DNA from 4 places in the Colwellia meonggei genome. Region 3 is predicted to be linked to each of the others. Evidence: predicted binding sites of a transcription regulator. Region 3 holds the regulator's gene; each other region holds the start of a gene.

Region 1 (5,735 bases), on a different contig from region 3:
TAAAATATCGCCAGGCATTAGTTCAACATCAATAATGGCGTCAAATGGGTCAACATGTAAAAGAGCAGGATGAGCAGCATATTCACGGTGCTGACCTTTGTCACCAACACGCCAGTTGCGCTTACCTGAGCCTTGACAAATAAAAACATCATACCAATCAATATGAGGCCCCACTCCCCCACCTGGAGTTGCAAAACTCACCATTAAGTCATCTAAACGCCAATGAGGTAAAAAGCGAAATGGTTCAATCATTTTCGCCGCGTCTTCTGACCAATTGTCTAACGCTTGCACAACCAAAGACCAGTTTTTATCCCCTAAATGTTCATATGACTGAAATGGACCAAACTCAGCTTGCCATTGTTCACCATTTTTATAAACTAAGCGTGACTCTACTTCTTCTTCACAAGCTAAACCGGCTATTTCATCAGCGCTGATAGGATCTTGGAAATGCTTAAAACCTTGGCGAATCACCAGTGGCTTTTTCTGCCAATATTCGCGTAAAAAAAGCTCTGTATTAAATTCTTCAGCATTTAACTGATACATATAAATAACCTTTATTCTCTCTTGTAAATCAACAGCAATTAAAGCTTGCTAGCATTTATATAATGCAGCCAGCCTTTTTGCTGAACAACGATATTATGCGACTGACATACCAGCAATTTTGTGCCAATAGCCATTGCACTCTGCTACGCCATCCAGTGGATACTTTTTCGCGTCAACTAACTGGTTACCAAAGCGGTCAAGCATGTTAAAGGCATTGTCATCATCAGCACTAATACGAGCGATATCGACACCAATATTTGCCATTTCAGATACTTCGTTCACTAAGTTATACTGATAACCTGACATGGTTTGTATACCGTTTAGAATAAATACCCGTTCACCTTCCCGACTATTCATTTTTCGCCCTTGTGGGTACTTAATGCAGCAAAACTTACAGTCATCTTTTGGTCTATCTTCCGAGCGAGCGGTAAAGCAACGTGCAGAATATGCTAATGGCATATAGCCCCATGAAAATACTTCGCACTCAAATTGGTCACGAATATTTGCATCTTGTGCTTGTTGTAAGAGTGTTTTTAACCAGTCACCTGAAAGCTCTACTGGCATAACCCAGCGGCTCATGCCTTGTTTAAGTAATACTTTTAAGGTGGCAATGTTGTAGCAGTTAATTGCTGGGCCTGCGACAAATGGCAAGTTCAACTCGTGCATCATTTGCACGGCGCTTAAATCATTCGCTTCAATAAGTAACTCACCATTACCGCATAAACGACGCATAGTTTGAATTTCAGCGGGTGATTCAAGTAATGCCATCGTCGATAAAACAATTTGCTTATCACTATTTTTGGCAAGTTCTTTGGCTAGATTAATCCAATCTTTTGCACGTAACTCACGACGCTTGGAGCAAACTGTTTCACCTAAGTATATAATGTCAGCTTTACTGTTTAATGCCTGCTGGTAATATGCCTCAACATCATTTTTTGGCCAAAAAAACAGACTAGGACCAAGAGAAAATTTCATATTCATTTCCAATTATTCACCATCAGTACTAGCCAATAGTGATTATTTAACAATTTATTGCCATTTACGGTGATAAGCGCCAAGTGTTGTTTGGCTGCCTTCAGAGAGGTTGGCTAAGGTATTCATCCAAGCCTGCTCAACATTATATTGCTCAGGGTTCTCAGCGAAGCGGTCTAATGCCATTCGCCAGGTTTTAGCAACTTGCTCAACATACGCAGGACTGCGCTGACGACCTTCAATTTTTACTGAAGCAATACCCATTTTTACCAGTTCAGGGATAAGCTCTAAGGTATTTAAACTCGTCGGCTCTTCAAGTGCGTGGTAGACATTATTATCAACTTCAAAACGCCCTTTACATAAAGTTGGGTAACCGGCATTTTCATCACTTTGATAACGGTCAATAAGTACGTCATTTAAACGACTTTCTAAGCCTTTATCTGTTTCCTGCCAGCGAACATATTTAGCTGGTGAGCAAGCGCCAGCAGTATTGGGTGACTCACCTGTCATGTAGGAAGATAAATAACAGCGCCCTTCTGACATAATACATAAACTACCAAAAGCAAAAACTTCCAACTTAACCGGGCTTGTTTTTGCAAGTTGACGAACTTGCTGCACAGATAAAACACGTGGCAATACAACACGTTCAACATCAAAGTTATTTTTAAAGAATTTAATTGCTTCTAAGTTAGTTGTAGACGCTTGTACCGAAACATGGCGTTCAACATCAGGGTACTTAGTGGCGGCATAATCAAGCACACCTAAATCAGCAATAATTAAAGCATCTGTGCCAATGGCAACTGCGTTATCAACGGCTTTACGCCAGCGTTCTTCACCATCAGGGTGAGCAAATGTATTTATTGCAACATGCAATTTTTTCCCGTGTTGATGAACATAATCGGCACCTTTAGCCAATTTGCCGTCATTAAAATTTAGCCCAGCAAAATGACGCGCATTAGTATCATCTTTCATACCTATGTAAACGGCATCAGCGCCATTATCAATTGCTGTTTTTAAAGCAGGTAAATTACCTGCGGGACACAAGAGCTCCATATCACCCTAACCAGAAATTATTTTGCTAGGCAGTGTACCTAGCTTCATTCAAGGTTTATTTGATATAAAATAACTATTCCTTTATCAGCGTTTAAGATAATTTATCTCACTGAACGAGATATCCCTATCCTTTGTACTGCGTATTTAACAGGATTTACTGAACAAGGTTTACTAGGCAAGTGATTCAACTTTGATCTGCTTCATAAAAGCGCCTTGCTCTGCATGCTAATGTAATCACATTGTTGAAATGTATAAATTTAACGCTGTGACAATACCAACACAGCCACCTGATAAGTATGGGATTTACTTTGATTAATCAAATCGCCAAACAGGCTAACTTGCAAAAATTACCTTTTAGTGTTCGTCGCCGCGCCCTAACCTTAGTACCTCAGATACTCAAGCCTAGCTTACGAATAGTGCCTTTTTCACTGCAGAAATATTTATTAATACCAGCATTACATTCGGTTTTTAAAGAAGCGATTGAAGATGGTGATTTTGAGTTTTTAACAGGTAAATGGCTAAAAATATCAATAACCGATATTGACCTACATTGGTGGCTTAGCTTTGCAGACGGCAAGTTAATAATGGCTTCGCCACAACTAGCAGTTTCAGAAGATGTCAGTTTTAGTGCTAGTGGCGATGACTTATTGTTAATTGCAGGTCGTAAACAAGACCCAGACACACTATTCTTTCAACGAAGGTTACATATTGAAGGGGATACGGAACTCGGCTTAGAAGTGAAAAACCTTATTGACGCGATAGATGTAGATCAATTACCAAGCAGTGTTCATAAAGTTATTAATATCCTTGCGGATGTCGTTGAACAAACTCAACAAGAAATTAAACATGGCGTACCTGTTTAAGCAATATAGCTCTGATTTACACTTAAAGTTCAATAGGGTGTATTTCAAATAAAACACCCTTTAAAATTTTTATTCTAGAGTTAAGTTTATAACGTAAATCAATTAGCTTTATTGCAATAATAACTGCCTCGGTCTCATTAGTTGAATAAACGCTAAAGCAAATGACAGCATAAATACGATGAACGTACCTGCAGTTTCCCAGCCATAAGGCAATATATTGAAATAAAACAGTATATTTTCAACAAAACCAAAAGCAAAGCCACAACCAAACAAGGCTTTATTATTTAAATTACCGTTTGCATTAAAGGCCTTTGCAATCAAATACCCTGCAACTGGAAATGTAGACCAAATAATAAAGACCACAATAGAGAAGAACATCGCAAGTGGCGAAATATTAGAAACAATGAGTTTCTCGATTACCGCATAGGATTGAGCAAAGACATAACCTAGATATAAATACAGCATAAAATCATCTTAGTAACTAACACGCTAACAAGTTTACAGACTTGGCGAGCAATGATTTTGATCTAGTACAAAGCTTACTGATAAATGCAGAAATCAATATTGGTAAAGCATCTGAAACAAGTGTTAATTTTTCTATCTAACTAGTTTTTTACTGCGAATCAACTCGATTTTCCAACACAGGGTGAATTAGTGCTTTAGTAATTTTGCCGTATTGTTGCTTCACTATTGGCTTATCAAGGTAACCATCGAATTTCTTAGAATGTAATAAGCTCGATAATTTCCGCGTTTTTGGAAAGCTAGCAATAAAACCGGTCGACTTTTCTGTTTTGTCATTACTATCACCTGTTAACGCCCCCCTGCTAAAGCTTTTTTCCCGTGTTGCTGCAACAACACAAAACTTATGTTCAACAGCTTGAGCGAGCAAACTACTTTCAACTTCATTCGATGATTGGATATCAAATGGTACTAAGAGTAAGTGAATGTTTTTAGAGCCTACAACATCGACAAGCTCAGGCATATTTGCATCATCTGCAGTCAACATTGACAGTTTTACTGTTCCTTGCTCTAACGGCAATTCAACAATATTTATTTCATCACCCAATTTTGTCCATCGATACCTTTGACAAGCATGCAACTGTGGTTGGCGAGCAAGTATTCCATGTTGGTTGATCAAAACCGCCTGATGTACGCCATCAAGAATTAGGCTTGTACAAACATATTGAAATGGTCGAAGCATTGCGCTTATTTGCACAACTAGCTGCTCACATAATCCTTCAATTCCTAATCTTTGTTGTGCTTCTAGGGTAAGTGACTTATCACTAACAAAAAATAGTTCAGGTAATTGAATAATGTCACTCAAGTTATTTTCGATATAATGGCAAACATCCTCAATGGCAAATTCATCAGCTTTATAAGTGGCAAATATCGCAACATTAACGGTTTCAGGGATTTTTTTAGCTAGAGGTAAATCGGCTTGCCCTTCCAACTTTTGATAAAGCTCAGGACGCATTTGGCTAATTATACAAGTATTATCAGGACGTAATTTGTTGCTTAGTCCCGCTATTGATAAATCGATGTCAGCAAAGATGAAGCCTTCTTTATTGTGAGGCATTTTTGCCAATACCGTACCATCACAGGCAATAATTTGGCTTTGGCAAACGTTTGCTAAATACTCACGCAAACGTGAACTATCTAGTAATTCATCATCATTACCTGCTGCCACTTCAAATGAACTTACTTTATTTGCTATGGCAATAAATAAATTATTTTCATACGAGCGCGCCGCGCCATATAACTCACTATTGTCACGTAAAAATGTACTGGTTGACTGACACAATAATTGCGCGCCTGCGTTAGCTAATTGCCTAGAATCATTGAAACGAGCAGCATTATTGCTATTCAGCAAAGCTAACTGTCCAAAAGGCGCAGTTATAACTTGAGCAACTTCATTACTATCAGAGACAAAAATGCTTTTATCTTCTACAATTAGACGCTTATTATTTTGTTGAATAAGCTTGCCTGTAGATGAAATCAAACATGACACAACACTAATATTAGAGTTAATATCACTTTGTTGAGGGCTTTGCTGCTCATCCTCCTTAACGGTTACATTCAATGCAATAAAACATTCATGCTTTTTTGCTCGCTCAGCAATACTTTTAATAAATAAGCCATGTTCAGATATTGCTTCATCCCAAACTTGATTATGACTTTCATATTGTAACCTCTCTCCAATTGGGGGAGTGCTATAACAATACGTATTACAAAATTCAGGTAGCACAATTAAATCAGGTTTGCATTCAGCAGCGCTGTCTATCATACGAAGACAAATTGCTAAGT
Region 2 (5,735 bases), on a different contig from region 3:
AGCAATACCATACATCCAGCTACTAAAAGTACTAGAACCATTAAAACTGCTGCGATATGCCAATATCTTCATAAAGGTTTCTTGCACCAAGTCTTCACTTTGCGCTTGATTGTTACCCTTTTTCCGAAAATAGTTAAACAACTTAACCTTGTTGTTTTCGTACAGAATAGCGAGTTTATCTAGCTGTCCTGCCTGCACTTGCAGCATTATGTCCTTTTCATTCACCATCGCTGATTTTGTTTCCCATCATCACCCCAATCGCTCTGGGTGAATTTGATGTTATTTATTTTTTGTTATAATTATTAATACCTGATATTTATTAAAAGGTTTATAAACTTTTTAATTAATTTCTTATAGCTATAAAAAAAGGGCTTAACGCCCTTAATTATTTTCGATCTTTGGTTTATTCGTGCTATTTACGAATACCCTCAATGTGTAGCTCTAAATCAACTTTACCAAAATCTTTTTTAAAGCCAAAATCACCCATAGAAATAGAAGCAGTACCATTAAAGCCTGCACGGTAACCACCCCACGGATCTTTACCTTCACCAACTTTAACAGCGTCGATAACTAAAGGCTTAGTTACACCATGCATAGTAAAATCACCGATGATAGCTAATTTACCATTTCCTTTATCTTCTACTTTTGTGCTTACAAATGTTGCTTGTGCATATTTGCTAACATCTAGAAAGTCATCTGAACGGACATGCTTATCACGCTTGGCGTGATTAGAGTCAAAACTTGAAGTGTCAATTGTTACCGAGATTTTCGAAGCAGATACATTATCTTTATCATAAGAAAAGTTACCTGAAAATTTATTAAAGCGACCCGTTAAAACGCTAAAACCCATATGGCTCGTTTTAAAGTTAATTGATGCATGAGCACCTTTAGTATCGATAACGTAATCTGCAGCGAATGCTGGCATTAATGCGCTTGCTGTTAGCAGGGCGCTTGCAAGAAGTAATTTCTTCATTTCCTTTCCTTAATTTACTTATTATTTTTAATAAATTATGTTTATTTAATCATACGCATAAGCGTAGTGTCTTTATCAATAAAATGATGTTTTAAAGCAGCGAATGCATGGAGTAATGCTAGAATTAACACACCATATGCTAAATAGTAATGTACCGTACCAGCAACATCTTCTTGGTTATCAATCGGCAACTGCAGAGCAGTAAACGTAAACCAATCAAAAATAGCGATAGCTTTGCCATCAGCGCTAGTAATTAAATATCCTGATAGTAATACAACAATTAAAGCTATATATAAAAAGAATATTGCCACTTTTGCCGCTTTCTTCTCAATATTACTATGCGACGCTATGGTGTCAGGAGAGCCTGCTATATAGCGCCAAGCTAACCTAAAACCGGTAGCAAATAACAATAATATTCCAATACTTTCATGCCAATGTGGTGCTTGTTGATACCACTGACTGTAGTAATCAAGATCAACCATCCAATAACCTAGGCCAAACAAACCAAAAACGGCAATGGCTGAAAGCCAATGTAACGACTTGCTAATGAGCCCGTATCGATTCTGGTTATTCTTCCATATGAGTTTATTGCGAATCATTTTCTTTCTCAACTGCACGCGATTTAAAGAGTTTACCTATTCAACGGTAATAAACCTAGCAAATATGCGCACTTTGTCGCAATTCATGCACTTTAAAAACCTTGCCAAAACAAGTTAGAAAACTCGAACTAGTTATTGCGCTAGATCAACACAATGTCAAAGCAGAGGCATAAAATGAAATTAAGCCAAAGGAGAAATGCAAATGAACAAAGCAATCTTAGATAATTTATTAGAGAAGAAAGTGGAGTTGAAACAACGCATTAACGCAATAGAAGCAGACTTTAAAAAAGGGCGTTCACAAGACTTTTCAGAACAAACCAGTGAAAACGAAAATAATGAAGTACTTAATGAAATTCATCACGAGGCAAAAATAGAGCTTGATCTTGTAACGCAAGCCATCAGCCGTTTTGAAAAGGATGAATATGGACTTTGTAGCCAATGCACAGCGCCTATAAAACCTGAACGATTGCGTATATTACCTTATATCGATACCTGTATTAATTGTGCTAAATAGGAGCAATAAAAATGCTAGAGAAACACGACTTACACCATGAATTCCCTGAGTTTGAACGAGAAATTCGTCACTTAAAAATGTCTGACGCTCATTTTGCTCGATTATTCAAAGAGTACCACGAGTTAGATCAAGAGGTGCATCGTATTGAAGTGGGAGTTGAAACAACCTCTGATGAATATTTAGAGACAAAGAAATTAGCAAGGCTGCACCTTAAAGACGAGTTATTTAACATGCTTAAAAAAACACAAATACCAGCGTAACACGCGAAATTAGGCAATAAAAAAGCGACTAATTACCGAAGTAAAAGTCGCTTTTTTTGTCACTAAAACTTAGTGTAATTTCTATATAGCTTGTTACTTTTTGCTTGTCGCTTGAATAACACGTAATTGTGCAACAGCACGTGCTAACTCAGCAGCAGCTTCAGCATAATCAACACCGTCGCCGTGAGCGTTTAACTTCTCTTCAGCACGTTGTTTAGCTTCTTCAGCAGCTTGTTCATCCAAATCACCGCCACGTACTGCGATATCCGCTAGTACAGTTACGTTATTCGGCTGAACTTCAAGCATACCGCCAGAAAGGTAGATAACTTCTTCAACGCCACCTTTCTTAACGATTCTAGCCATACCAGGTTTTAGTGAGGTCAGCAAAGGTGCGTGACCAGGCATAATACCTAATTCACCTTCGCTACCTGTGATCTGTAATGATTCAATGCTACCAGAAAATAACTCTTCTTCAGCACTTACCACATTAAGATTTACAGAAAGTATTGCCATGTTGACCTCCTAATTGGCGACTGTCTACTTAAAAGCAGTTAGCCGCCAGCCTTCATTACATGTTTTTAGCTTTTTCAGCTGCTTCTTCAATAGAACCAACCATGTAGAAAGCTTGCTCTGGTAAGTCATCAAATTCACCAGCAAGAATACCTTTAAAGCCACTAATAGTGTCTTTAAGTGATACGTACTTACCAGGAGAACCTGTGAATACTTCAGCAACGAAGAACGGTTGAGATAAGAAACGTTGGATCTTACGTGCGCGATCAACAGTTTGCTTGTCTTCTTCAGATAACTCGTCCATACCTAGAATGGCGATGATATCTTTAAGTTCTTTGTAACGTTGTAGTGTTGATTGAACACCACGAGCCGTTTCATAATGCTCAGCACCAACAACTAATGGATCTAATTGACGTGAAGTTGAGTCAAGTGGATCAATTGCTGGGTAGATACCTTGTGATGCAATATCACGAGATAGTACAACTGTTGCATCTAAGTGAGCAAAGGTAGTTGCTGGAGATGGATCGGTCAAATCATCCGCTGGTACGTATACCGCTTGGATTGAAGTGATTGAACCTTTCTTCGTAGAGGTAATACGCTCTTGAAGAACACCCATTTCTTCAGCAAGTGTAGGTTGGTAACCTACCGCTGATGGCATACGACCTAACAATGCTGATACTTCAGTACCCGCAAGTGTATAACGGTAGATGTTATCTACGAAAAATAATACGTCACGACCTTCGTCACGGAATTTTTCAGCCATAGTCAAACCAGTCATCGCAACACGAAGACGGTTTCCTGGAGGCTCGTTCATTTGGCCGTAAACTAACGATACTTTATCAAGTACGTTAGAATCGTTCATTTCATGGTAGAAATCGTTACCTTCACGAGTACGCTCACCTACACCAGCAAATACTGAGTAGCCGCTATGCTCGATCGCGATGTTACGAATAAGTTCCATCATGTTTACGGTTTTACCAACACCAGCACCACCGAATAAACCAACTTTACCACCCTTAGCGAATGGACATACCAAGTCGATTACTTTGATACCAGTTTCAAGAAGTTCGTTAGACATCGCTTGCTCAGCGTATGCTGGAGCTTCACGGTGAATTGACCACTTCTCTTCTTCGCCGATTGGGCCAGCTTCATCGATAGGCTCACCCAATACGTTCATGATGCGACCCAAAGTTGCAGTACCTACTGGAACTTGGATGTTATCACCTGTGTTTACTACTGTCAGACCACGACGCAAACCGTCTGATGAACCCATAGCGATAGCACGTACAACGCCACCACCTAATTGCTGTTGTACTTCTAGTACTAAGCCTGAAAGGTCACCTTCAGTTACATTTAATGCGTCATATACCTGAGGTACAGCATCTTGTGGGAATTCTACATCCACAACTGCGCCAATGATTTGGACGACTTTACCTGTACTCATGTTTAATCCTCTAATCTGTGCTCTTATTTACTAATAAAATAAATCAAGAACCTTTGCTTATACCGCTGCTGCGCCGGCACAAATTTCACTCAACTCTTGAGTAATACTTGCTTGACGAGCTTTGTTATATACCAATTGTAAATCATCGATTAAGTCGCCAGCATTATCAGTTGCAGCTTTCATTGCAACCATACGAGCGGCTTGTTCACATGCGAGATTTTCAACTACACCTTGATATACTTGCGACTCTGTATAACGAACTAATAATTGATCAAGCAATGCTTGAGCATCAGGTTCGTATATAAAGTCCCAGCGATGCTTAATAGCGTCATCATCTGACTTAGGCAAAGGTAAAAGTTGATCAATCGTTGGCTGTTGCGTCATTGTGTTAACAAATTTGTTGTACACAATAAACAATCTATCAATCTCACCATTATCATAGGCGTTTAACATAACACGTACACTACCAATTAAATCGGTAAGTGACGGATTATCACCTAAACCTGAAACTTGTGAGACGACTTTAGCACCCATATTGTTAAAAAATGCTGTGGCTTTAGAGCCAACTACAGCAAATTCAACTTCGGCGCCCGCTGCTTGCTGTTTACCAGCATCAGCAAGTACTTGCTTAAATAAGTTAATATTTAAGCCGCCACACAAACCACGGTCTGTTGAGACAACGATATAGCCTACACGCTTAGCTTCACGTTCTTCCATATAAGGATGACGATATTCTAAATTACCAAGCGCGATGTGACCGATCACATTTCGCATATTTTCAGCGTATGGACGAGAAGCAGCCATGCTATCTTGCGCTCTGCGCATTTTACTAGCTGCAACCATTTCCATCGCGCTGGTGATTTTCTGTGTATTTTGTACACTTCCAATCTTTGATTTAATCTCTTTACCACCAGCCATGACTATTCTCCGCGAAAAGGTTAACTAATTACCAAGTTTGGGTAGCTTTGAAAGCTTCAATCGCTTTCGCTAAACCAGACTCGATATCTTTGTTATAGTCGCCTTTTTCGTTGATAGTAGCCATCAACTCAGCGTGTTCATTGTTTACGTATGAACGTAATGCTTCTTCAAAATCAACAACTTTGTTGATTTCAACATCGTTTAAAAAGCCTTTTTCTGCGGCAAATAACGATACTGCTGTTTCAGCAATTGACAATGGGCTGTATTGTTTTTGCTTCATCAATTCAGTTACACGTTGACCATGCTCTAATTGAGCACGAGTAGCATCGTCTAAGTCTGAAGCGAATTGAGCAAAGGCTGCAAGCTCGGCGTACTGTGCAAGTGCTAAACGAATACCACCACCAAGTTTCTTGATGATTTTAGTCTGAGCAGCACCACCAACACGTGATACAGAAATACCAGCGTTAACAGCAGGACGAATACCTGAGTTAAATAGGTTAGATTCTAAGAAGATCTG
Region 3 (5,735 bases):
TAAATAGTGTACAAGCAAATTTATCTGCTCAAGATAAAGTCAATGCAATTAAACATCAACAAATCTCCTATAATGTCGCTATGATTGGTGATGGAGTAAACGACACGCCAGTATTAGGCGCCGCTCATTTATCTATAGCTATGGGAAGTGGTACCGATATCGCAAAAAATGGTGCTGATGTCATACTGCTAAATAATAAATTAAAATGCGTACAAACCTTACGTCAGGTATCGGAGCGCACCTCAACTATAGTTAAACAAAATTATCTTTGGGCATTTGGCTATAATGCCATTGTATTGCCACTAGCCGTTATGGGGTATATCGCCCCTTATATGGCGGTAATTGGCATGTCAGCTAGCTCTATTTTAGTTGTAAGTAATTCTTTAAGGCTGTTAAAGAAATGAGTGTTATCTACATTTTAATTCCCATTGCAATTTTGTTAACAGCAATTGGTATTTATATCTTTTTTTGGGCAGTAAAAACAGAACAGTTTGATGATCTTGAAAAGCAAGGCATGAGTATTCTATTTGATGATGCTAACGATAAAAAATCAAATGGTGATAAAGATATTGGTGACAATAGTAATAACATCTCACCTTCCCCTCAAACAGAAACTAAGCCTGTAGAGACAACGCCAAGAAACTTAATTGATAAGCAAGAATAATTGTCACGATGAGCCTAGACTACTTTTCAGCATTCCTCATTGGGCTACTTGGCTCAGGTCACTGCATTGTGATGTGCGGCGGAATTAGTACTATGTTAACAACCGCAATCTCTCCAAATGCAACAAGCAGTAAATACCATATTGTTATTGCCTATAATTTTGGTCGAATAGCGTCCTATAGCTTCATTGGAGCCCTTGTTGCTTTTACTAGTTCTATGGCTGCTAAAAGCATAGGTTTTCCAGTTGTGACATTAAAGAGTGTTGCAGGTATTTTTTTAATCCTACTTGGTTTGTATTTGGGGCAATGGTTAATGTGGTTAAGCCGTGTTGAATACCTAGGTAAAAAGCTCTGGAAAATTATATCTCCAAATACACAAAAATTTATTCCTATTAAAAATACGCGCAGTGCTTTCGCTTTGGGGGCATTATGGGGATGGCTACCATGTGGCTTAGTATATTCCACGTTAACTTGGGCACTAGCCAGTGCAAACACCATGAACGGCGCTCTAATTATGTTTTTCTTTGGGTTGGGTACTTTACCGGCACTGCTTTCAGTGTCGTTTGGCACCATTAGCGTGAAGTCTTTATTGGCAAATTCACTGTTTAGAAAGATCGCTGCCGTTTTACTGATTTTATACGGTATTTATACTATACTTATTGCATATCTATAACGCATCTAATATGATCCACATCATTAAAATGCAAAAAGAACTATAGGTTACTATGAGCAATAAATCGTGTACTGGTCAGCAACATATTCACTGTCAAAACTGTAGTATTAGCGAACTATGCCTGCCGTTTACCTTAAATGATAAAGAGCTTGATACGTTAGATAATATTATCGATCGTAAGCGCCCTATTCATAAAGGCGAGCAAATTTTTAATGATGGTCAACCTATGCATGCCCTGTATGCTATTCGTTCTGGTACTTTTAAGACATACACGGTAAACGAGCAAGGCGAAGAGCAAATTACTGGCTTTCATTTAGCCGGTGACCTGTTAGGTTTTGACGCAATTGCTAACGCCGAGCATCCAAGCTTTGCTAAAGCACTTGAAACGTCTATGGTTTGTGAAATTCCATACAACACACTTGATAGCTTATCTAACAGCATGCCGAAATTAAAAAAACAAATTTTACGCATGATGAGTACAGAAATTCGCGGCGATCAAGAAATGTTAACGCTACTTAATCGCAAGAATGCAGAGCAACGCTTAGCAACATTTATTAGTACGTTAAGTAGTCGTTATCATGCTCGAGGTTTATCGGCTTCAGAGTTTCGTTTATCAATGACTCGTAGTGATATTGGTAACTATATCGGTTTAACCGTTGAAACAATAAGCCGTTTGCTTAACCGTTTTCATAAAAATGGCTTAATTCAGGTTGACGGTAAGTTAATTACCATTCTTGATATCGATAAGTTAAACGAGTGCGCTGCACTATAACCCCCGCCCAACTTAAGATACTTTAAATTTCCTTATTTTAACATTTCACGCTATGCTTAGCGTGAAATGTTGTTTATATTTGATACGATAATAATTTGATTTAAAACAACTATTATTGTTTCAAACTGTTCTATTGTTATAGTAACTCGAAACAAAACTATTGATGTTAAGTTATCGTTTAACCGTTTGTTTATAGCGTTTTACACGCAAGTTTTATGCTAAACGGTATAAATACAATAGACAATTAATAAAGGAATTAGGTATGGAAAAGTATCAAAAAATACTCGCTATTGTTGACCCAACAACAGAAGATCAAAAAGCTTTAAAACGTGCCATTGAATTAGCTCAAAAAACGGGCGCTAGCATTACAGCATTTTTGACCATATACGATTTTTCTTATGAAATGACCACCATGCTTTCAAGTGATGAGCGTGAAGCCATGCGTCAGTCTGTGATCAACGATAGAACTCAATGGCTCAAGTCACTATTGTCAGAACTTGATCTTAGTGGATTAAATGTTGACTGTAACGTTATTTGGCATAACCGTCCATTTGAGCAAATTATTGAACAAGTTCTCAAAAATGGTTATGACATTGTTATTAAAGGCACACACCAACACGACAAGCTTAAGTCAGTTATTTTCACCCCAACTGATTGGCATATTTTGCGTAAATGCCCGTGCCCTGTACTATTAGTAAAAGAACATTTATGGCCTGATAATGGCAATATTGTTGCAGCACTAAATATTGGTAGTGACGAAGCTGAACATAGCTCACTTAACGACAAAATTACTGCCGAAGCAAAGCAATTAACTCAGGTAATGAAAGCAAATCTACATTTAGTGAACTCTTTCCCAGGCACGCCAGTAAATATTGCAATTGAAATTCCGGAATTTAATGCCAGCGACTACAACCACTCTATGTTTAAACATCATGAAAATGCGATGCAGGAACATGCAAACGCCTTTAATATTTCAACAGAAAACACCCATATTAAGGAAGGCCTACCTGAAGATGTTATCCAAAGTGTTGCCGATGAATTAGATGCCGAGCTAGTAATTTTGGGTACCATTGGTCGAACCGGATTATCAGCAGCATTAATTGGCAATACGGCTGAGCATGTTATTGATAGGCTAAATTGTGATGTGTTGGCATTAAAGCCTGACGGCTATATTTCGCCATTAGATGTTGAATAACCTGATCTAGTACAATTTTTTATAAATTGAGGTTGAACATGGCAGATAAAATGCCTTGTTCAACTTTTTTCATTTAGCCGCATCGGCTATACTACGCGCCGCAATTTATTAGGAATGAATTATGAGCGCAGAATTAAAATCTCCCTTGACACCAAGTCAAAATACACAATTACAAAAACTTGAAAAACGTTTACGACGTCATGTTGGACAAGCTATTGCGCAATACAATATGATTGAAGATGGCGATAAAATAATGGTGTGTTTATCGGGTGGTAAAGACAGCTATGCGCTACTTGAAATTTTAATGCTCTTAAAAGCATCTGCACCAATTAACTTTGATTTAGTAGCCGTTAACCTAGATCAAAAACAACCAGGATTTCCTGAACATATTCTTCCTAATTATCTTGAAAAACTAGGTGTTGCTTATCAAATTGTTGAAGAAGATACCTATGCGATTGTAAAAGAGAAAATACCAGAAGGTAAAACAACTTGCAGTTTATGTTCACGCTTACGCCGTGCCCTACTCTATAAAGCGGCAAAAGCGCTTGGTGCCACAAAAATTGCCTTAGGACATCATAGAGATGACATGGTAGAAACGCTAATGCTTAACATGTTCTATGGTGGCAAGCTTAAATCAATGCCTGCAAAATTAGTTTCTGATAATGGCGAACATGTTGTTATTCGCCCACTAGCTTTTTGTAAAGAGCAAGAGCTCGTCCAATACGCGCAATTAAAACAGTTCCCAATCATTCCATGTAATTTATGTGGTTCACAGCCAAATTTACAACGTCAAAATATCAAAGCCATGCTACAAGACTGGGATAAAAATCACCCTGGTCGTATCGAGTCAATGTTTACTGCCATGCAAAATGTAGTGCCATCACATTTATGTGATAACGAACTATTTGACTTTAAAACCATTAACAGTGACTCCGGCATTATTGATGGTGGCGATACTGCCTTTGATCAAGAAGGCTTTACCAATACTACAGTAGCCCCAACATCACCCGTTGTTGCTCCAGCTGACTTATTAAATATTGTCGAAATTAAATAACGTACTTTATTCAAACTTAACTTTAGCTCTCTTTAAACAAGGCTTTCTGATGCTCGAAAAACTATTTCAATTGCAACAGCACAACACCTCAATAAAACAGGAAATTATTGCTGGTTTCACGACTTTCTTAACCATGGCATACATTATTTTCGTTAACCCTGCGATGTTAGCTGATGCCGGTATGGACCATGGAGCGGTATTTGTTGCAACTTGTATCGCTGCAGCTATAGGCTGTTTTGTTATGGGATTTCTCGCAAACTATCCAATTGCACTTGCCCCAGGTATGGGATTAAACGCATTTTTTACTTATACCGTAGTACTAGATATGGGTTACACCTGGCAAGTTGCTTTAGGCGGTGTATTTGTTTCTGGTATCGTCTTTATTATTTTAAGCTTGTTTAATATTCGTGAATGGATAATCAACAGTATTCCACATTCGCTTCGCTTCGGAATTGCAGCAGGTATTGGATTATTCTTAGCTTTTATCGCTTTAAAAAATGCTGGTATCGTGGTTGATAGCCCAGCAACTCTGCTAACACTTGGCGATATCACTTCAATGCCAGCAGTATTCGCAGCCATTGGCTTATTTTTAATTGTTGGTTTAGCTAATCGCGGTGTTAATGGCTCAGTAATGATTTCTATTCTAGTAATTACATTACTCGGCATTATTTTTGGTGACGTACAATATCAAGGCTTAGTGTCTATGCCACCAGCTGTTGCCCCTACTTTTATGCAACTTGATATTTTAGGTGCTCTTGAATTAGGTATGTTGTCAGTTATTTTTGCTTTTCTCTTTGTTGATCTCTTTGACACCTCAGGTACGCTAATTGCCGTTGCACAACGCGGTAACTTATTGGATGAAAAAGGCAACTTCCCACGCTTAGGTAAGGCGCTTTTAGCAGACTCAACAGCAACGGTTGCTGGTAGCATGCTAGGTACATCTACAACCACTAGCTATGTAGAAAGTACTGCGGGTGTTAGTGCTGGCGGTCGAACGGGCTTAACCGCTGTTACCATTGGCGCATTATTTCTATTGTCATTAATGTTTTCACCATTGGCCGGTATGGTACCGGCATACGCTACTGCTGGCCCATTATTCTATGTTGCAGTACTAATGCTTGCTGGCCTAGTCAACGTTCAATGGGATGATTTATCTGAAGCTGTTCCTGTTGCCGTTATTTGTATCACTATGCCGTTAACATTTTCTATCGCCAATGGTATTGCTTTTGGTTTTATTAGTTATGTTGCTGTACGTGCCTTTAGTGGTCACTTTAATAAAATTAATATCAGTGTTTTATGTTTAGCACTGCTATTTTTATGCAAATTCGCTTTTTTCGCTTAACTATTTTAGGGAATATTACCAATGTCTATGACCACAA
Region 4 (5,735 bases), on a different contig from region 3:
CAACTAGTTTTTACCGTTGCTATTGGCGGTGTATTAGGCGCTATTATTGCTGGGTCATTGTCACTAAATGCGCTAACTAATTTATTTGCCAGCGCTGTTTTTCTGTTGGCAATTTATATGTTTTTATCAATTAGAGTTGAGCGTAGTGTTGCACTACCAAACCATGCAATGTTGGCCACCATTGGTTTATTGTCAGGGATAATTGCTAGTTTAATGGGTATTGCCGGTGGCGCTATATTGGTGCCTATTCTTATGTATTGCTCATTAACTATGCGACAAGCCATTGGTGTAGCAACCGTGTGCGGTATTGTGGTCGCCTTTTTTGGTGCGCTTGGTTATATTTTTATTGCGCCAGCACAAGCAATATTACCGCAATGGAGCTTAGGTTATATCTATTTACCTGCTTTACTCGGTATTGTACTAACTTCATCGTTATGTGCACCTATAGGCGTAAAAGTGGCGGCGCGACTACCTGTATCTCATCTAAAAAAAGGCTTTGCCGTATTTCTGATGTTAGTGGCGATTAAAATGATGTTTTAATGGCGATAGTTTTTGCCTCAACGATAATAATTAGGCATAATTTTACTCGATAATTACGCTGGTTAACGTCGCTGAATTTATTTATGTGAACTTTGTTTTAACGTTCAAATATTAATGATGGTGTTGGCGTTGATGATTATTGTGGTGATAACTGATTTAAATGATTTTTTAAGGAAAACTGAGTGAAAGCATATCTAGACTTAATGCGCCATGTACGAGATGAAGGGGTTGAAAAAGCAGATAGAACCGGTACAGGTACTAAAAGTATTTTTGGCCATCAAATGCGTTTTGATCTTGCGAAAGGTTTCCCATTAGTCACCACTAAAAAATGTCATTTAAAGTCGATTATTCATGAATTGCTATGGTTCATCAAAGGTGAATCTAATATTGCCTACTTAAAAGAGAATGGTGTAAAAATATGGGATGATTGGGCAACTGAAGATGGTGAATTGGGCCCAGTATATGGTGTGCAATGGCGAAGCTGGCCAGCGCAAAATGGCGAAACAATTGATCAACTTGCACAATTAATTGATGATTTAAAAAATAACCCTGATTCACGCCGCCATATTATCACGGCGTGGAATCCCGCTTTATTGCCAGATACTTCAATTAGCCCAGATGCGAACGCTGCACTTGGTAAGCAAGCATTGCCACCTTGTCATACCTTATTTCAGTTTTATGTATTAAACGGTAAGTTAAGTTGTCAGTTATACCAACGAAGTGCAGATATCTTTTTGGGAGTACCATTTAATATCGCTAGTTACGCTTTATTTACTATGATGATTGCGCAAGTTTGTGATTTAGAGCTTGGTGATTTTGTACATACATTTGGTGACGCACATTTGTATTTGAATCATTCAGAGCAAGTTGATGAGCAACTTACTCGTGAGCCACTTCCGCTTCCAACTATGGCAATTAACCCTGATGTTAGCAGTATATTTGACTTTACCTTTGAAGACTTTGAGTTACAAAACTATCAGTCACATGCCCATATTAAAGCACCTATTTCAGTGTAGCTTTATCTAAAAATAATATATTAAATGAAAAAAGGAGCTGTTTAGCTCCTTTTTGAATTTGTTATTTCATTAGCCATGCATACGCAAAAATTTTGCTAATAAAATCTCTTCGTTTTCTACCTTGTCGGGGTCTGGTTTAATGCAGTCAATAGGGCATACAGAAACGCAGGTCGGTTTATCATAATGACCTACACATTCTGTGCACTTATCAACATCTATTTCGTAAACACTTTCTCCCATTGAAATAGCTTCATTAGGGCATTCAGGGTCGCACATATCACAATTAATACAACTATTCTCAATAAGCAGAGCCATGCGTTACTTGCCTTGATTTTGGGCAAATGGGTGACGAGTTGTGCCACCGTCGGTTAAATAACGCATTATAATACCAAATGATAAATCAACATCGCTGTTTAGCTCGATGGCAACTTTATGACCAGAGCCTTTGGCGTCATCTACCGGCTCGCCTTTTAGGTTCTGCATTTTTTTCAAAGTAAAGCTTTGATTGCCTGCTGGTGTCATTAGTTCTAATTCGTCACCAACTAAAAACTTATTTTTTACGTCGATTTCGATTAAACCAGTTTCTTCATTGCGGCCAATTACTTCACCAACGAACTGTTGAGTGTCACTTTTTGAATAACCATAATCATAGTTTTGCGTATCACCGTGGCGATGGCGTTGTAAGAAACCTTCAGTATAACCGCGGTGAGCTAAATGTTCTAAGTCAGTATTTAAGCGGCCATCAAATGCTTTACCATTAACGGCATCAATCATGGCTTGGTTGTATATTTGTGCGGTACGCGCACAGTAGTAGAAAGACTTAGTACGACCTTCAATTTTTAGTGAGTGAACACCCATGTTCACTAAACGCTCAACATGCTCTACGGCACGTAGGTCTTTTGAATTCATGATATAAGTGCCATGCTCATCTTCAAATGCAGGCATATACTCACCAGGGCGTCCTTGCTCTTGAAGTAAAACTACATCTTCAAAAGGTTTTTGTTCAGGAACATAAATTTCGGCAGGTTGTGTTGCTATAATATCACCAGTTTCAGTTTCTTTTGCTGGGTGACTGTCGTATTTCCAACGACAAGAATTAGTACATGTACCTTGGTTGGGGTCACGTTTGTTGATGTAGCCAGATAATAAACAACGTCCAGAATACGCCATACATAATGCGCCATGAACAAACACTTCGAGCTCAATCTCTGGACAACGGAAACGAATTTCTTCAATTTCATCTAATGAAAGTTCACGGGAAAGAATAACACGCTCAATCCCCTGTTGATGCCAAAACTTTACGGTTGACCAGTTAACTGCATTGGCTTGAACTGACAGGTGAATAGGCATATCAGGGAAGTTTTCACGTACCATCATAATTAAGCCAGGATCTGACATGATTAACGCATCTGGGCCCATCTCAATCACAGGCTTTATATCACGTAAAAATGTTTGAAGTTTACTATTGTGTGGCGCGATGTTATTCACTAAGTAAAACTTTTTACCTAGAGCATGGGCTTCATCAATACCTATCTTGATATTTTCTAAGCTAAATTCATTATTCCGCACTCTAAGAGAGTATCTTGGTTGGCCTGCATAAACGGCATCAGCACCATACGCAAAGGCATAGCGCATGTTTTTTAGACTTCCGGCAGGAGATAATAATTCAGGCTTAAGCATAACAAAATTCAACATAGTAAAATCGGTCGCGCATTATAATTTACTTTAGTTGCTGTCACGGTATTTTGTTCAGTTAAGTTGATCTTGATCAAATACTGCGGTGTTGGGCTGGGTGCTTTTGTATGAGTAGCTCGTTAGTAAGTTGGATATTATTGCTGAATGAGTGGAGAAAAAAACTCTGCTTAACTGTCGTATTTTCAATATATTGTGCTAAGTTAATTTATGGAATAACACTAAAAATAAAGGAAGATTTATGGGCGCAGAAAATGCACTTTATACAATACTTGTTGAGAAAATTAAGCAAGACGCTTTAGTACTACCTACTTTACCTGAAATCGCGTTAAAAGTTAGAAGCGCAGCCGATGACCCAGAAATAAATCTTGGCAAAATGAGTGAAATTATTGCCCAAGATCCTGCTTTGTCATTAGGTATGTTGAAAGTCGCGAATAGCGTAGTATTTGGTCGAACGATAAAAGTCGAAACGGTTGCTCAATCGGTTACTCGCATCGGATTAACGCAAATAAAAAGCATTGCTACCGCAATGGCAATTGAACAAATGTTTGTTTCTGATAACTCCACTATCGCAGAATATATGCAAAAATCGTGGAATAAAACCGTTGATGTTGCTTCTGTTGCTATTTCTTTAATGACTTTATATTTACAAAAAAACAAGCATACGACATTCTCACTTGACACCATTACGCTTGCAGCATTAGTTCATAATATTGGTGTATTGCCCATTTTAACCGAAGCAGAAAATCACCCTGAAGTATTTGCAAACCCAGCCTTTATTCAGCAAGCAATTATTAAATTTTCTAATGAGATAGGTGCTGAAGTAACAAAAGCTTGGGAATTCCCAGAAGAGTTTATTGAGCTAGTAACTGCGTGGAATGATTTATCCGTTCTACCAAAAGAGGTACATTATCTTGACTTTATTCGTGCTGGCGCAGTTTATCACGAGATTTTTAAAAGCGAATCTACCCGGGATATCCTGCTGAAAAGTTATGTAACTAAAGGTATATTACCTGAGGTAGATTATATGGCGTCTGAAGAGTTTGAAAGTTTACTGGTAGAAGCAAGAGCCATGTTTAGCTAATTATAATGGCTATGAAAACTGATAGTTGAATAACAAAAAAGGCGCCTAGCGCCTTTTTTAATAAGCGAAAGTTACTCTTCTAAGTAGTCAGCAGCTTTAAGTGAAAACTCTGCTAATAAGTGTTCAATAAAACGATTGAGCTCGCCAGCCATTAGCGCAAAGTCAGCATCAAGTTTGGCAATAACATCATCGCTATCAATGTCGTCGTTTTGCTCTTGAATAACGTCATAAAATTTAAGGCGCTTAATAGCTAAATCATCACAAAGAATAAAAGACAAAGACTCATCCCACTCTAAGGCTACTTTGACCACATATTTATCAGCATCTAGATGAGCTTTTATTTCTTCGCTGGTTAAGTCTTGATTTTTAACGCGAACCACTGCACCGTCATCACCTAAGGCATTAAATTCCGCTTCCATACCAAGTTGGAAATTAGCACCTAAGTTGTTTTCAATAAGCCAATCAGTCATAACTTCATCTGGTGCTTTTTCAGGTGAAGGCGTAGTCACAGGTAAAGTACCTAAAGATTTGCGTAATAGGGCAAGAAAGTCTTCGGCTTTGCCACGGCTGCTGGTGTTAACCACAATGATATTGTTCGCAGCGTTGATGTAGGCATGTGTGTCACTGTAGCGAGAGAACGCGCGAGGTAGTAATTCAAAAATAATATCTTCTTTGAATTGTTCTTTTTCTTTTTTCGTGGCACCACGTGACTGTTCTTCTTCTAACTGTGCTACTTTTTGTTCCAGCATATCTTTAATAACAGGTGCTGGAAGAATTTTCTCTTCTTTACGGGCACACAATAAAAAGTTGCCATTAACACCATGAACAATGGTTTCACCATGTTTACCTAATGCGTTAACCCAACCAAAGTGAGACTGTTCAGTTGAAGCACATGGCGTAAATAGGTGCTCAGATAATTGTTTTTCTAAATCAGCTTCTGAACATTCAAACGGGCGAGTAAAGGCGAAAAAGTAAAGGTTTTTAAACCACATTAAGAGAATCCTAGGCCCTGACACTGCGGGCGAATAATTGAAAAACGAGCGTTATATTACCGCAATTAATTACCTTGCGCACGCCTATATTTTTGTTGGTTATGTGAATATACGAAAGCTATTATTAGTTCATACTACTAAACTCGATGTCGTATCGTAAGCCTTCTCCAGGTGTTGAGCTAGCTTTGACTTTGCCCCCTAAGGTATCGTGTACTAAATCATATACAATATGTGTTCCTAAGCCTGAGCCACCTTGGCCTTCTGCAGTGGTATAAAAAGCATCAAATAGATGTGTGAGTTGCTGAGCGGATAGCCCATGCCCGTTGTCTTGATACGTTATATGCAAGTGATCACCTGTTTGTCGAACTATGATATTGATCACACCGCGATTAATGTCTCTAAAACCATGAA

What was found. The regulator FNR, encoded in region 3, switches genes on or off when oxygen is low (the NO sensors DNR and NnrR bind a similar motif). The targets are predictions, from matches to a motif close to TTGATCTAGATCAA.
Region 1: the regulator FNR is predicted to act here: its motif matches at 2,759-2,772, upstream of ubiT (ubiquinone anaerobic biosynthesis accessory factor UbiT).
Region 2: the regulator FNR is predicted to act here: its motif matches at 1,708-1,721, upstream of AC27E9_RS00245 (TraR/DksA family transcriptional regulator).
Region 4: the regulator FNR is predicted to act here: its motif matches at 3,315-3,328, upstream of trhP (prephenate-dependent tRNA uridine(34) hydroxylase TrhP).

What each region holds. Positions count from the first base shown of each region.
Region 1 is NZ_BAAJLZ010000001.1:1,279,995-1,285,729, reverse strand. It holds gene AC27E9_RS05800 (JmjC domain-containing protein) at 1-543, opposite strand, end outside; gene AC27E9_RS05795 (U32 family peptidase) at 637-1,518, opposite strand; gene ubiU (ubiquinone anaerobic biosynthesis protein UbiU) at 1,573-2,568, opposite strand; gene ubiT (ubiquinone anaerobic biosynthesis accessory factor UbiT) at 2,877-3,431, shown strand; gene AC27E9_RS05780 (hypothetical protein) at 3,540-3,896, opposite strand; gene AC27E9_RS05775 (nitrilase-related carbon-nitrogen hydrolase) at 4,045-5,735, opposite strand, start outside.
Region 2 is NZ_BAAJLZ010000001.1:45,238-50,972, reverse strand. It holds gene AC27E9_RS00260 (RNA polymerase sigma factor) at 1-228, opposite strand, end outside; gene AC27E9_RS00255 (YceI family protein) at 413-973, opposite strand; gene AC27E9_RS00250 (cytochrome b) at 1,015-1,572, opposite strand; gene AC27E9_RS00245 (TraR/DksA family transcriptional regulator) at 1,775-2,086, shown strand; gene AC27E9_RS00240 (HP1242/YdcH family protein) at 2,098-2,346, shown strand; gene AC27E9_RS00235 (F0F1 ATP synthase subunit epsilon) at 2,440-2,859, opposite strand; gene atpD (F0F1 ATP synthase subunit beta) at 2,915-4,300, opposite strand; gene atpG (F0F1 ATP synthase subunit gamma) at 4,358-5,218, opposite strand; gene atpA (F0F1 ATP synthase subunit alpha) at 5,247-5,735, opposite strand, start outside.
Region 3 is NZ_BAAJLZ010000004.1:319,679-325,413, reverse strand. It holds gene AC27E9_RS12350 (heavy metal translocating P-type ATPase) at 1-404, shown strand, start outside; gene ccoS (cbb3-type cytochrome oxidase assembly protein CcoS) at 401-664, shown strand; gene AC27E9_RS12340 (sulfite exporter TauE/SafE family protein) at 673-1,335, shown strand; gene fnr (fumarate/nitrate reduction transcriptional regulator Fnr) at 1,388-2,107, shown strand; gene uspE (universal stress protein UspE) at 2,370-3,302, shown strand; gene ttcA (tRNA 2-thiocytidine(32) synthetase TtcA) at 3,424-4,356, shown strand; gene AC27E9_RS12320 (NCS2 family permease) at 4,406-5,698, shown strand; gene AC27E9_RS12315 (outer membrane protein OmpK) at 5,720-5,735, shown strand, end outside.
Region 4 is NZ_BAAJLZ010000002.1:383,043-388,777, reverse strand. It holds gene AC27E9_RS07880 (sulfite exporter TauE/SafE family protein) at 1-540, shown strand, start outside; gene AC27E9_RS07875 (thymidylate synthase) at 723-1,556, shown strand; gene AC27E9_RS07870 (YfhL family 4Fe-4S dicluster ferredoxin) at 1,626-1,871, opposite strand; gene trhP (prephenate-dependent tRNA uridine(34) hydroxylase TrhP) at 1,875-3,236, opposite strand; gene AC27E9_RS07860 (HDOD domain-containing protein) at 3,490-4,332, shown strand; gene rdgC (recombination-associated protein RdgC) at 4,404-5,324, opposite strand; gene AC27E9_RS07850 (sensor histidine kinase) at 5,449-5,735, opposite strand, start outside.